Regions from separate parts of the Neorhizobium sp. T25_27 genome, predicted to be linked through region 1. Evidence: riboswitches for the same ligand, from Rfam matches in the RefSeq annotation. Region 1 holds a riboswitch; each other region holds the start of a gene.
The links. Region 1 has a riboswitch for cobalamin ahead of C5J24_RS24145 ((2Fe-2S) ferredoxin domain-containing protein). Riboswitches for the same ligand answer to the same signal wherever they lie in the genome.
Positions count from the first base shown of each region.

Region 1 (3,605 bases):
CCGTCGTGCGTGCCATCAACTTCGAGAACGGCAAAGAACTCGGCCGCCATGACGTCAAGGGCCCCGCGGCACTGACCGCCAGCGCGTCCGGCCAGACCGTATTCGTTACCCAGTCGGATGATGACATCGTGCACGTCATCAGGACTGGCATCGATTTCTCCGATCACGGGGAGCATCGGGATCTGGAGGTTTCCGACGTCGGGCTGTTGCCCGTGACTTTCGAGGGCAAGCGTCCTTTCCACGTCGTTCCGCATGACGACCATGCGATCCTCTTTTACGATCGAGGCGGCAAGGCGGATATCATCGACGAAACCGCTCTTCTCGAAGGCAGGGCTCACGTGAAGACAGTCGACACGACGAAGCCGCATCACGGCGTAGCGGTGACGATGGGTCGTTTCGTGCTCGTGTCGGTCCCAAACACTGAAATCGAAACCAAGCCCGACGAACTGCCGCCGAGGGTCGGCCTTCGGGTCGTCGATCAGGCGGGCAAGCAGTTCGGCGACGTCGCGAAATGCACCGATCTTCACGGCGAGGCCACCTCGGCCCGGCTGGTTGCCTTCGGTTGCAAGGAAGGAGTTCTCGTTGCCCGGCCCGGTGGCATTGATGGCCCGAAGCTGGACATGCTCGCTTACCCGGCGGATCTGCCAAAGGGCAGCACCGGGACCTTGCTTGGTGGCAAGGCGATGCAGTTTTTCCTCGGCAACTACGGCGAGGACAAAATCGTCCTGATCGATCCGGACGCCGAGAAGCACTTCCGACTGATCGCCCTGCCCACCCGCCGCGTCGACTTCCTGCTGGACCCAGCAACGCCGCGCAGTGCCTACATCCTGACGGAGGACGGTGATCTTCATGTGCTGGACGTGATCAAGGGCGAGATCGTTCGCAAAGCCAAGGTCACCGAGCCCTACAGCAAGGACGGCCATTGGCGTGATCCGCGGCCGCGTCTTGCCGTTGCGGACGGCCATATCGTCATTACCGATCCGCGGCACTCGCTGGTTCGCGTTGTCGATGCGGAAAGCCTGAAGGAGGTCCGGACGATTCCCGTCGAAGGAAAACCCTTTACGATCGTTGCCGTCGGCGGCTCCGGCGCATCGCATTGATGCAATAACCTTGGTCCGGAATTGTTACGGCAGTTCCGGACCAGCCGCGTGATGCTGCATGAAGCGGCGCCGTTGACAGTCGGCAGCGGGAGTGTAGGTTGGCGGCGTCAAGGTTCTTCCATCCCGCGATGGAAGCTAAGAGGGAATCCGGTAAAAACCGGAGCTGTCCCGCAACTGTGAGCGGTGAGCCGTTCGTCCAACATGTCACTGGCAGTCAATGCCGGGAAGACGGACGATGAAGGCTTTGACCCGCGAGCCAGGAGACCTGCCTGACGATAGAAGTTCCGTGGTCGGGGTGTGCCACAGGAATGACGGTTCCGTCGGGCCATCGTGCCTGCCGCAACCTTCATTTTTGCTGCCGCCTCCTTGAGTGAGACGAAGGCAGTGAAAACACAGGGATTATCTTCCCAGAACGTATCCGGGCGCGCCGTCCTCCTGATCGCCAAATCCGCCTTTGCGGCATCGCCGCATCTGGAAATGCAGCGGCTCGCGAAACTTGCGGCCGGCATGACCGGGGCCGGAACGGTGCGGTTCGCCTTTACCGAACAGGGAACCCCCTCGCTGCGCGAAGCGCTGTCCAATCTGCTCGACGAGGATGTCGAAACCGTCGTCATCGTGCCGCTCGTCCTGCCCATGGAGCCGAGCTTCCATATCTGGCTAACGAAATCGCTGACGCGCTGGAAGGCCGCCGACAGCCGCCCCTGGCCGGCCTTGTCCGTCGCCAAGGATATCGCCTCCAGCACGCTGATGGCGCAGCTTCTCGGCGAACTGCTGGAGACGGCCGAGGAGCTGGATGTCCCGAAAACCGAAAACCCACCCGTCATCGAAGGTTCACTCGTGCCAGCCCAGAAACGCCGCGCACTCGTCTGCCAGGGCGGCCCCTGCAACGCGGCCGGAGCCGATTTGATCTGGGGACATCTGCGCAACCAACAGGAGCGGCAGAAATTGCGCGCTGCCGGCGACGGCACGATGACCGCAAAATCCACCTGTCTCGGTCCCTGCAGTCTGGCGCCCGTGCTGCAGGTGTTTCCGGAAGGCACCTATTACGGCGGCGTCACCGAAGATGCGATCGACCGGATCGTCGGCGAGCACCTGCTTGGCGGCCGGATCGTCGAGAACTTCGCCTATCACCCAACGGGCCGCAAGCAGCGGCTTCGTATCCCATCCGAACAGAACAAGAGGAGAGAGAATTGACGTCGCAGACGCTATCGCGCCTAGCCGCCGCCTGGTTCACCGCCACCACCTTGGCCGCCGCAGGCACTGTCTTCGCAGGCGAGCCGCTTCGCGTCGGTGCCACCTACATCACCAGCGGCACGGACCCCGCCAAGGGCTCGAACGGCTGGGCGCTGGTCAGCCATGGCGTCGGCGAGAACCTCTTCACCGTCGATCGGGACGGCAAGCTCGTGCCGGAGCTGGCCGAGAAGGCGGAGCGCATCGGGGACCTGATCTGGACCGTGACCCTGAAACCCGGCCGCCTGTTCTCCGATGGCACGCCCGTCACCGCCAAGGCACTGGCAGCCGGTTTCGATGCCACGCTCGCCAACAACAAGGCGGCGCTCGCGACCGGCGGCAAGCTGACCTTCGAGGCGGGCGACGACCTGACGCTGAAGGTGACGACCGAAAAGCCGGTGCCGTTCATTCAGGCACTCTTCGCCGAATGGCCGCTGATTGCCTACAAACCAACCGAGGCCGGCAATGCCGTCTTCAGCGGTCCTTACCGGATCTCCGCCTTCAAGACGGATGCCTCGATCACGCTGGAGCCCAACGTGCATTTCGCTGGCGCCGACCGGCGTTCGCCGGTCAATTTCCGCAAGTTCGGTGATGCCCAGACCCTGACGCTGGCGCTGGAAGCAGGCGAACTCGACATGGCCTTCGGCTTGCCGTCGGAGGTCGTGAGCCGGCTCAAGACCAACCCAGACCTGACGATCAAGTCGTTCCCGGTCGGGTACCAGTATCTTGCTTTCTTCAATACCGCCCGGCCGCTGCTGGCTGACGTCAAGGTGCGCCGGGCGATCGATCTGGCCTTCGACCGCAAGGAGCTTGCAGCCGCCATCAACGGCGGCGAACCGGCCACCGGTGCCTACGCCGCCTATTTCCCCTTTGCCGGCCAGGAGGCCCGCCCGACCGATCTTGCCAGGGCTGGCGCGCTGCTCGACGAAGCCGGCTGGGCGAGAGGCAGCGGCGGCATGCGCGAAAAGGGCGGCACACCGCTGCGTCTGCTGGTCATCACCTATCCGCAGCGCCCGGATCTCGTCACCATGCTGCCGGTGGTCAAGGCGGAACTCGCCAAGATCGGCATCGCGGTCGATACGCAGGTGGTGGAGAACATCCAGCAGGTCGCTTCGGGCGGCGACTTCGACATCGCGCTCTGGGCGCAGCACACGGCCCCGAGCGGCGACGCCGCCTTTTTCCTGAACTCGATGCTGAGAAGCGGCGCTTCGCTGAACTATGCGAAATACGCCTCGCAGGACTTCGACGCGATCCTCGACCGATTTGCGACCGAGG
Region 1 is NZ_PVBJ01000010.1:107,549-111,153, reverse strand. Features, by position in the region: gene aztD (zinc metallochaperone AztD) at 1-1,100, shown strand, start outside; cobalamin riboswitch at 1,194-1,388, shown strand; gene C5J24_RS24145 ((2Fe-2S) ferredoxin domain-containing protein) at 1,485-2,294, shown strand; gene C5J24_RS24140 (ABC transporter substrate-binding protein) at 2,291-3,605, shown strand, end outside.

Region 2 (3,605 bases), on a different contig from region 1:
CGACGAAGGCCAGTGCATCCGGCTCCTTCAGTCCGCCGACGAAGATCGGCACGGGTGCAAAACCGCGCTTTTTGAGCGCGTCGAACAGTGCATCGATCGGCGCCGCGTCATTCGCAAGCAACATGGAGCGGTAGAACAGGATCGGCAAGCGCGGCGCATCCGCTGCAAAGCGGGCCAGCAGGTCGTTGGCCTCGACAATGCCTTTTCCGGGCGCGTAGTAGCCGGCCTTCGGCACCGGGGCCGCCTGCGGCAGCGGTTCCGTTTTGCCTTCGGCCAGCGTCGTCAGGAGCTTCGCCAGAAGCCGCATATTGGCCGGCCCGCCTTCGCGGAAGCAGCTCAGTATGCCGGCGATCCGGTCTTCCGAAACCGTCGAGGCCGCGGTCAGCCGTTCGTCGCGGATGCTGCATTCGCCGGGCAGCAGCGCCAGCGCGATCTTTTTCCGCTTCGCCATGCGCGAAAGTTCCTCGACGCCATAAGCCCAGCGATCGTAACCGCCGAGAATGCGCACCAGGATGATCTTGGCATGGGCCGCCGTCTTCTCGATCCAGAGATCGACGGACATCGGATGGCGCAGGTCGGAAAGGCTGGTCAGCCGCAGGCTCGGCAAGTTTGAGCCCCAGACGGCCGCGATGCCGTTCAGGTCGCTGCCGGAAAAGGACAGCACCACCACATCGGCCGGCGACTGGTTGAGGTCGACCGGTTCGATGAGGTCGTCAAGCGACGACGATGTGGTGGCGAGTATGTGCATCCTTCCCTCGGGCCTTCTTATGCGGCCAGCATCCTTTCGATCGCGGCGCGGTCGATGCCTTTTTCGCCGATCACGACGAGGCGGCTTGTCCGCGCTTCGCCGGGTGCCCAGGCGCGGTCGAAATAATGGTTCACGCGCGATCCTACCGCCTGAACCTGCAGGCGCATCGGCTTGTTCGCGACTTCCACGAAGCCTTTTATGCGCAGCACGTTTTCCGCCTCCGCCGTCGCGGAAATGCGTGCGGCGAGCTGTTCGGCGTCGGTGACTGCGGCCAGATCGACGACGAAGCTGTCGAAATCGTCGTGATCGTGGTCGAGTTCGTCGTCGTGATGGGTCTTGCGGTTTTCGATATCGTCCTCGACGGCGAGGCCGAGGCCGATCAGCACGGCCGGATCGATGGCGCCGTTGGCAGCCGAGACGATTTTCACGGCACGTGGCAGATGGGCGGACACGCGATCCCTGGCGGTCGCGAGGCCGGCGGCATCCAGGAGGTCGCTCTTGGTGAGCACGATCATGTCGGCGCAGGCCACCTGGTCCTCGAACACTTCCTCGACCGGATCGTCATGGTCGATCGAACCGTCCGCGTCGCGCTGCGCTTCCAGCGCCTCGTGATCGTCGGCAACGCGACCTTCAGCGAGCGCCAGTCCGTCGACCACGGCAATCACCGCGTCGACCGTCACCCGTGCCTTGACGTCAGGCCATTGGAAGGCCTGGACGAGGGGTTTCGGCAGCGCGAGGCCGGAGGTTTCGATGAGGATGTGGTCGACGCGGGGTTCGATAGCCAGGATCCGGTCGATCGCCGGCACGAAATCGTCCGCCACGGTGCAGCAGATGCAGCCGTTGGCGAGCTCGATGATATTGTCTTCCGGGCAGCTTTCGATGCCGCAGCCTTTCAGCACGTCGCCGTCGATGCCGACATCGCCGAATTCATTGACGATGATCGCCAGCCGCTTGCCCTTCAGGTTTTCGATCAGGTTGCGGATCAGCGTGGTCTTGCCGGCTCCCAGAAACCCGGTAACGACGGTGCAGGGAACGCGGTCGAACGAAACGCTCATGATGGCATGTCCTCGTGGTGATGAAAGGGTGGAATACGGGCCGTCATGCCCTTGCCGCGCAGGCAGGTCGGGCGGCCGCGAAGGGGAAGGAAGCCGCGCTCGTCCTCGGCCAGCATCATCGCGCCGGTGACGATGTCCTCGACATTGTCGAGCGACAGGTGGCCGAAGACATAGGACCAGCCGCTCTTGTGGTTGAAGGCGGCGCTCGGGCTTTTTTCGCAATTGGCAAGGCAGGTGACCGGCTTGACCGCGAGCGGCTTGCCGTTTGCTGCCTCGCGCAGCGCCGCGATCAGTGCGATGCCGGGCCGGATTTCGCCGTCGGACGCGTCACGGCAATTGGTGCAGACGAAAATCGTCACATCTGCCGGGCCGGCGGTTGCCGGATCATCTGGTCGGTGGTCACTCATCGGTCAGCCGCGTTCCCGCCGGGGTCGAAAAATCGGGGCGCGGAGCAGAAGGTCGAAATCCCTCTGCGGTGATCGAGAAACTTCCTCCGGAGCACCCCGCCCGGTGAAGCAAAATTAATCGGACGGCAGGTCTCCTGGCTCGCGGGTCGTCGCCATTTGCCTGCCTTCCCAGGATACCGTTGGCCGGATTTCCCAGTGGCTTGACGGCCAAATGGCCGTTTTAGGCAATGGCTCGCCGCCTACAGTTGCGGGGGCAGCCGCGGCATTGGTCCTGAAAAAAGGGATCGCACCGCATTCTCTCTTAGCCCTCCCCGTTGCCGGAAAGGGACCATCTCCTTTCAAGTAAGCCCGGTCGCAGGCCCATGTCAATGCGTCGCAAAGGCGATTGCCGTCACGCCGAATTCGTCTATAGTGGCCGAGCCTATGGTGCCCGAAAGGGTTTTAGAGGGAATGCGGTGCGACGGAATTCTGCCGTCCAACCCGCGGCTGCCCCCGCAACTGTAAGCGGAAAGTCTTCGACCAAAACGGCTGTTTGGCCGTCAAGCCACTGGGAAATCCGGCCAACGGGATCCTGGGAAGGCGGGAGAAGGCGTCCGATCCGCGAGCCAGGAGACCTGCCAGAGGCGGCAAAGAACGTGAACGGCCCTCGGGTGGAGGGCGAAAGGACGAGACCATGGTTACGAACTCTGCTGCAGCTGCAGTCAGCCTCTCCGCTTCGAAGATCATTCCCCTCAGCATGACGGCCCTGCTCGGCCTGTTCATCGTCGGCTTTGTCGGCTTCTCGCATCTGGAAGTCGTCCACAATGCCGCGCATGACACGCGCCACTCGCTCGCCTTCCCCTGCCACTGAGGAGTTCTCCCCAATGTCGTTGTTTCGCAACATCGTCTTCACGGCGGTGATCGCCGGGCTTTTGTCCGGACTGCTACTGACCGTGATGCAGAGCTTCTCCACCGTGCCGCTGATCCTGCAGGCGGAAGTGTTCGAGAATGCCGCGCCTGAGGCAGGCCACAGCCATGATGCTGCGCCGGCCGCAGGCGCCACGGCATCGGCCGCCGAGCATCACCACGGCGACGAAGCGTGGGCTCCCGCCGATGGCTTCGAGCGTTTCATCTATACTGCTGCCGCAGACATGCTGTCGGCTATCGGTTTTGCCCTTGTCCTGGTTGCCGCCTCGGAAGCGTTCGGCGGCTTCAAGGGCTGGCGCGGCGGCCTGATGTTCGGCATTGCCGGCTTCCTCGCCGTCATCCTTGCGCCCGGCCTCGGCCTGCCGCCGGAACTGCCCGGCATGCCGGCTGCGGAACTCGGCCCGCGCCAGATCTGGTGGGTCTCGACGGCGGTCTGCACGGCAGTGGGTCTCGGCCTGCTCGCCTATACCCGCTCGGCTGTGTTTGCAG
Region 2 is NZ_PVBJ01000012.1:172,972-176,576, forward strand. Features, by position in the region: gene cobN (cobaltochelatase subunit CobN) at 1-748, opposite strand, end outside; gene cobW (cobalamin biosynthesis protein CobW) at 766-1,803, opposite strand; gene C5J24_RS26840 (DUF1636 domain-containing protein) at 1,800-2,210, opposite strand; cobalamin riboswitch at 2,317-2,558, opposite strand; cobalamin riboswitch at 2,618-2,847, shown strand; gene C5J24_RS26845 (CbtB-domain containing protein) at 2,884-3,060, shown strand; gene C5J24_RS26850 (CbtA family protein) at 3,074-3,605, shown strand, end outside.
Region 2: linked by a shared signal. The riboswitch ahead of C5J24_RS26840 (DUF1636 domain-containing protein) and the one ahead of C5J24_RS24145 ((2Fe-2S) ferredoxin domain-containing protein) in region 1 are both predicted to bind cobalamin.

Region 3 (3,605 bases), on a different contig from region 1:
CGCGGCCACGACATCGCAACTGTTCACCGGATCGAGCACCTGCTCTATCTCGCCGAATACAAGCGGCGCCAATCGGCGCCGGGCGTCAAGATCACCAAGAAGAACTTCGGCCGCGATCGGCGTTATCCGATCACCAACCGGTTCCGCGATCGGTAGGAGAGGATCATGGCCCTGCGCAGCTCGGTCGAGATCTTCAATATCCGGACGAGGACGATGCGGGTGGTCTGGCAGACGGAAGCCCTGTTCGAGGCGCCCAACTGGTCGCCCGACGGGTGTTATCTGATGCTGAACAGCGAGGGCCTGATCTATCGGCTGTCACCGGAGGGTGACGACGGGCCAGGACTGGTCGATACCGGCTTTGCCCGCCAATGCAACAACGACCACGGCATTTCGCCGGGCGGTTCGCTGATCGCCATTTCCGACAAGGTAGAGTTCGGCAAGTCGGCGATCTATGTGCTCCCCGCCGGTGGCGGCGTGCCACGGCTGGTGACCCGGAACCTGCCGTCCTACTGGCATGGCTGGTCACCGGACGGAAAAAGTTTCGCCTATTGCGGCATCCGCGGCGACGAGTTCGACATCTATACGATCGGCATCGAAGGTGGCGCAGAGACGCGGCTGACCTTCGGCGAGGGCCGCAACGACGGGCCGGATTTTTCGCCGGATGGAAAATGGATCTATTTCAATTCCAGCCGCACCGGATTGACGCAGATCTGGCGGGTTCCGGCCGCCGGCGGCGTGGCCGAGCGGATCACCGATGGCGGTTACGGCGACTGGTTCCCGCATCCGTCACCGAAGGGTGACAAGATCGTCTTTGTCTCCTACGACGCCGATGTCTTCGACCACCCGCGCGATCTCGACGTCCGCGTCAGGCTGATGGACATGGACGGCGGCAATGTCGAAACGCTGTTCGAGCTCTTTGGCGGGCAGGGCACGATGAATTCACCGAACTGGTCGCCGGATGGCGATGAGTTTGCCTACGTGCGCTATTTCCTAGTCGCATGAGCGCCTTGCGCGGAGGATAGCGTAAGGGCATAACCGATCCTGTCAGGTGCCGGCGACAAGCCGGAGAATCGGGAATCCGGGGTGGAACCGGAACGTGCCCAACGCTGTGAGGTGGACGCTCGGCCGCAGGATTGAAAGCCACTGGGATTTTCCCGGGAAGGCGGCGGCGGAAGCGGACGAAGCCAAGTCAGAAGACCGGCCTGACAAGATAGACCAGCCCGCGCGGACAGCGGAAAGGTTTCGGACCTCTCTTTGCTTCTGAAGGGCAAGGGAGCGACGGCATTGTTGGGGACAAACGATGCAGCCTGATCCTTTCGCGCATGCCTTGCTGCCTGCCGGTGAATTTTCGAAGGCCGAGCGCGCGGCCGTCTACAGGGCGATCGAGACGCGCCGCGACGTGCGCGACCAGTTCCTGCCCGATCCACTGCCGGACGACCTGGTAAGGCGGCTGCTTGGCGCAGCGCATTCGGCACCCTCGGTCGGCTTCATGCAGCCCTGGAATTTCATCCTCATCCGCGATCCTGCAGTGCGAGAGGCGGCTCGTGCCGCCTTCTCGCGCGCCAATGACGAAGCCGTCGAGATGTTTGCCGAGGAAAGCCGTGACCTCTATCGCAGCCTCAAGCTCGAAGGCATCGTCAAGGCGCCGCTGTCGATCTGCGTCACCTGCGATCCGGATCGTGCCGGCCCGGTCGTGCTCGGCCGCACCCACAACCCGCGCATGGACGTCTATTCGACCGTCTGCGCCGTGCAGAACCTGTGGCTTGCGGCAAGGGCCGAGGGCGTCGGTGTCGGCTGGGTCAGCATCTTTCACGAGGAGGACGTGCGTGCGCTGCTGGGCATTCCCGATCGCGTCGAGATCGTCGCGTGGCTGTGCCTCGGTTATACCGACCGCCTCTACGCCGAGCCGGAATTGGCGCTCAAGGGCTGGCGCCAGCGGTTGGCCCTGGAGGAGCTGATCTTTCAGGATCGCTGGGATAACCGTTGATCACTGCTGCGGCTGCGGTCCTGCCGATTTCGGATTGCTGAGGTCGATATCCGCTTCAGGCAGGAAAGCCGGCCCGACGGTGCGCACCTTCTTGTTTGGATCGTATGGCCGCTCCGGCGGCGGCGTGAGCACCGGCGGCTGGACCGCGGCCTGCGGCTTTTGCGGGCGGGTCTGCAGTTTGGTGATCCCGGAATAGGGCTGCTCTTCCCTCGGAAGTTCGATGCCCGGCACCTTTCGGCGATCGTCGACAACAGGCGGCAGCGGCTCGAACGAGGGGATGCAGCGCTGTTCGCGAATGGCGGCGAGAATGGCATTCCGCTCTTCCGAGGGCAGGATCATCTGCCGCGAACTGTTCCGTTCCGCCGCCAGCGCGTCGCGGCTCTGCTCCATTCTTTCCAGCGCATCCCGCATCTGGCCGCAGACCTCGGCATTCGGGCCACCCAGAACCACGACGCTACCATTGCCGCAGCCGGCGCGGCGCATGTCGACCCGCAACTCCCGGATATCGGCATTGTATTCGCCAAGCTGCTGGGCGTAGCTGCGCGCCGCAGACGTGTTGCCGATGATCTGCGGGCTGTTTCCAAGTTTCCGGTAAAGGGCCGCACAAACGGCAGGGTCCCCCGCCAGCGCTGCGGCAGGCAGAAGCAAGAGCGGTATGGTCAGCAGGCCGCGAAGCGGTATCGGCAATTCCGGCATCCTCTCCTAATGGGAGATGGCATCATGGAACGTGCAGGTTGATAATCTCATAAAGCCGCGATCACCGCACGGTGAAATCGATCCCAAGCGCCGTTCGAGCCCCGAACGGGGCCCGCGCTAAGGCATGAGAAGATCGGCAACTCAGGATTGAATTTGCAGATTTGGCTGCGAGGCTTCCACGACGGCGAGCGCCGCCATGTTCACCACGCCGCGAGACGTCACCGAGGACGACAGGATATGCGCCGGTTGGGCCGCGCCGAGAAGAATCGGGCCGACATGCAGAGCGTCCGTTAGGTTACGGACCAGACCGAGCGAGATGTTTGCCGCATCTAGATTCGGGAAAACCAGCAGGTTGGCTTCGCCGGTCAGCGAACTGTCCGGCATGGCCCGCTTGCGCAGCGTTTCCGACAATGCCGAGCCACCCTGCATTTCGCCGTCCACTTCCAGCTCCGGCGCCCGCTGGCGCACCAGTTTCAGGGCGGCCCGCATCTTCTGGGCGCTTTCGGAATCGCGCGAGCCGAAATTCGAGTGGCAGATCAGCGCCGCCTTCGGGGCGATGCCGAACCGGCGGATTTCCTCTGCCGCCAGAATGGTGATCTCGGCGATCTCCTGCGCGGATGGGTTGTAGTTCACGAACGTGTCGGTGAAGAACATCGCGCCGCGCTGGGAGATGACCAGGCTGAGGCCCGAGAAGGCGCAGACGCCCGGCCGCTTGCCGATGATCTGGTTTACGTCGCTGAGATGTTTGTCGTAACGGCCCTCGACGCCGCAGATCAGCGCGTCCGCATCGCCGCGCTTGACCGCCAGTGCACCGATTACCGTATTGTTGGTGCGCACGATGGTGCGTGCCGCTTCCGGATTGATACCTTCGCGGCCGACCAGCGCAAAATATTCGTCGACATAGTCCCGGTAGCGCGGATCG
Region 3 is NZ_PVBJ01000001.1:1,132,916-1,136,520, reverse strand. Features, by position in the region: gene C5J24_RS05655 (NAD+ synthase) at 1-156, shown strand, start outside; gene C5J24_RS05650 (TolB family protein) at 172-1,002, shown strand; cobalamin riboswitch at 1,030-1,221, shown strand; gene bluB (5,6-dimethylbenzimidazole synthase) at 1,301-1,987, shown strand; gene C5J24_RS05640 (hypothetical protein) at 1,988-2,683, opposite strand; gene C5J24_RS05635 (NADP-dependent malic enzyme) at 2,825-3,605, opposite strand, start outside.
Region 3: linked by a shared signal. The riboswitch ahead of bluB (5,6-dimethylbenzimidazole synthase) and the one ahead of C5J24_RS24145 ((2Fe-2S) ferredoxin domain-containing protein) in region 1 are both predicted to bind cobalamin.

Region 4 (3,605 bases), on a different contig from region 1:
CCGACGAGGCCGGTATTGCCGGTCTGGGGCACGATCGGCGTGCCGGTTTCGCTCGCAAGCTTCAGGATCGCCGACACTTCCTCGACCGAGCCCGGCTTCAGGAGCATCGGCGAAGAACCTTTGTAGAGCCCGCGGCCCTCGACGAGATGCGGCGCAAGATCGTTGGCGTCGCGCAGGACGTGGTTCTTACCGACGATCGCCGCGAAGCGGTCGAGAAGCTCTGGGTTCGGCCCTGAAATGTCCATCGGCGTCTCCTCCTCTTTAGCCCCGGCTTATTCCCGCGGGGCGGCCGCCCTCGCCAGCCGGTCGTTGATCGCCTCGCCGAGCCCATGGTCGGGAATGGGCGTGACGGCGATGCTGGCGGCGCCGGTGGCGTCGGCGCGCTTCAGGTAATCGAACAGATTTGCCGCCGCTTGCGCAAGGTCACCGGACGGGCTCAGGTCAAAAACCGCCGCGGCGAGTTCCATTCCCTTCACTGGAGCAGAACCGAGCCGGATCAACACCTCGCCGGCCACGACATGGTCGGCGTTGAGCCTCACCGCTGCACCCGGCGCATAATGAGAGGCCAGCATGCCGGGAGCCTCGATGATCGCCGCCGGTCCCTCAGGCCGGATCACCGCAAGACCGGTTGCCTTCTCGATCTCTTCGGCGGCCACTCCGCCCGGTCTCAGCAGCCGGATCACGCCGTTCTCGACGCGAACGATGGTCGATTCGACACCGACCGGAGCCGCACCGCCGTCGATGATCAACGCCAGCTTCTCGCCCAGGTCGTCGGCCACGTGGCGCGCGCTGGTCGGGCTCACCTTGCCGGACGTATTGGCGCTGGGGGCCGCGAGTGGCTTTCCGAAGGCGCGGATGAGCTCGGAAGCGAAGCCCTTGGGAAGCCGGATGCCGATCGTATCGAGCCCGGCCGTCGCCAGCGCATGAATGCCGCTCTCGGGCTTCAGCGGAAGGATCAGGGTGAGGGGGCCTGGCCAGAAGGCTTCGGCAAGCCTGCGCGAGATCGGATCGAAGTCGGCATAGCGCTCGGCCATGTCGAGATCCGACATGTGGCAGATCAGCGGGTTGAAGCGCGGCCGGCCCTTGGTCTCGTAGATGCGGGTGATGGCGGCGGGATTGGTGGCGTCGGCCGCAAGTCCGTAGACCGTCTCGGTCGGGATCGCCACGGGCAAGCCGTCGCCAAGGACGGTGCAGGCTTGACGAAGCGCGCCGGCATGATCCCGGGTGATGTCGATGATTTGAGCCGTCATATCCGCCCGTCAATAACGCGGACCCGGGCGTCTTCAAAGCTTTTTGATGATCTCGCGGAGCATTTCGTTGGAAGTGCCGAGCATCAGCACGTTCTTGATGGCTTCCATCGGATCATTGGTCTGGAACAGAAGGCCGTTCTTGCGGATCGTGCGGTTGATCTGCAGCGGCTGACCCGCCTCGCGTTCGACCGCAACGGCAAAATACATGCGTGAATTGGCCGGGCTGATATGCTCGAAAAAGGTTTCTTCCTCGCCGATCTTGGAGAAGAAGTTGGCGATATAGAACGACCAGCTCACCGGGCCGCCGCGTGGAAGAAACGTTCTTGCCGCGGTGACGTGGCAATAGCCGAGATGCGGCCGCTCATCGAGCGTGTGGTGGAAGATGATCTTCGGAAAGTTGATCGAGCGATGGAAGGAGTTGATCCGGTTGTGGCTCGTTTCCCCAGCTGCCTCGAGCCTTTTGCCCGTGCGCTCGGCGACTTCGTTATGGGTGAGATAGCGGCGCTCTTCCGGCAGCCAGACCGGATTGTAGCGGGAGCTGCGCCCCGTCCGGAGGAATTCGGAATGGGAAGCAGTCTTCACTACCACCGGCGCCGGAGGCGGTGGAGGGGCTTTGTAGTAACGGATCTTTCCCTTGGCCTGCACGGTGGCATCGCTCCCATTCACGCCGGGATTTTATGGCTTATCCCTTAATGACAGGTTTCGCTTTCGCGGGGCTGGAGTGTTGCATTTTGGGCCGTTTCGCCGCTGTCGCCAACGCGGTTGCCGATGTCGCAATGTCGCCTATGCGACACGCTCGCTCGATGATTATATCCGCCTCGATCTTGAGGTGCCGCCTGACTAGGGAAGGCGGAGAATTGGGAAGCCGGCAGGGGTCTTTAGAAACCCTAATCTGGCGCTGCCCCCGCAACGGTGGTGGAGCAATAAGGCACGGCATGAGCCACTGGGAAAGAGCCGCAAGGGCCACCCGGGAAGGCGCCGAGCCGGTCCCCTGAACGGGACAAGCTCCTGAGCCCGGAAACCAGCCTCGGGATCAAAAATGACGACCGGACGCGGCGGGCGTTCGGGACAGGGTGTTGGGTGGGCCTTGAAGGCCGGCCGGCATTTCCATGTCCTTCCGCTGTCCACATTGACGAGGAAGATAATATGGAAATTCGCAATCAAGCCCTGCGGCAGCTTAAGAACCGCCGTGAAGGCTTCAGCCTCGAACAGCCCTTCTATACCGATCCCGCCTATTTCAAGCTCGATCTGGAAATGATCTGGTATCGCGACTGGCTGTTCGTCGGGCATGATTGCGAGCTGCCCAAGGCCGGAGCCTATTTCACCCTGCAGATCGGCGATTATCCGGTCGTCGTCGTGCGCGGCCGCGACAACCAGATCCGGGCGCTGCACAATACCTGCCGCCATCGCGGCAGCCGCGTCTGCACCAAGGAGCATGGCTCGGCGGTCCGGCTCGTCTGTCCCTACCACCAATGGACCTACGAGCTGGACGGCTCGCTTCTGGTCGGCCGCCAGATGGGCCAGGACTTCGACAAGACCCAGTTCAGCATGAAGAAGGTCCATTGCGAAAGCGTGGCGGGCTTTATCTTCATCTGCCTTGCGAACGAGGCGCCGGATTTCGCGCCGGTTCGTGCGGCGATCGAGCCCTATATGGCCCCGCATCGCCTCTCGGAAGCCAAGGTCGCGCACCAGTCGACGATCATCGAGAAGGGCAATTGGAAGCTCGTCTGGGAAAACAACCGCGAGTGCTACCACTGCGCCGCCAACCACCCGGAGCTCTGCCGCACCTATCCGGAATCGCCCACCGCAACCGGCGTCCAGGGCGCCAAGGACGATCCGGTCATCGCCGCCCATTGGCAGCGTTGCGAGGAGGCCGGGTTGCCGAGCGAATTCCGGATGGACGAGACCGGCCAGTTCCGCGTCGCGCGCATGCCGCTGATCGAAGATGCCGAGAGTTATACGATGAGCGGCCGCAACGCCGTGCAGCGCAAACTCTCCGAGGACGTAACGATCAACTCGATCGGCACCATGCTGCTCTTCCACTATCCGAGCAGCTGGAACCACATTCTGGGCGACCACGCGATCTCGTTCCGCGTCACCCCGCTCGGGCCGGAGGAAACGGCGGTCACCACAAAATGGCTGGTCCACAAGGATGCGGTCGAGGGCGTCGACTACAATCTCGAGGAACTGACCCATGTCTGGAACATGACCAACGACCAGGACCGCCAGATCGTCGAGGAAAACGCCTTCGGCATCCGCTCGCCCGCTTATGAGCCGGGTCCCTATTCGCCACTCCACGAAGGCGGCGTCATGCAGTTCGTCGAATGGTATTCGAACTTCATGGTCAACCGGCTG
Region 4 is NZ_PVBJ01000004.1:197,018-200,622, forward strand. Features, by position in the region: gene C5J24_RS14220 (FAD-binding oxidoreductase) at 1-245, opposite strand, end outside; gene C5J24_RS14225 (L-threonylcarbamoyladenylate synthase) at 273-1,250, opposite strand; gene C5J24_RS14230 (DUF6656 family protein) at 1,284-1,895, opposite strand; cobalamin riboswitch at 2,061-2,295, shown strand; gene C5J24_RS14235 (aromatic ring-hydroxylating dioxygenase subunit alpha) at 2,397-3,605, shown strand, end outside.
Region 4: linked by a shared signal. The riboswitch ahead of C5J24_RS14235 (aromatic ring-hydroxylating dioxygenase subunit alpha) and the one ahead of C5J24_RS24145 ((2Fe-2S) ferredoxin domain-containing protein) in region 1 are both predicted to bind cobalamin.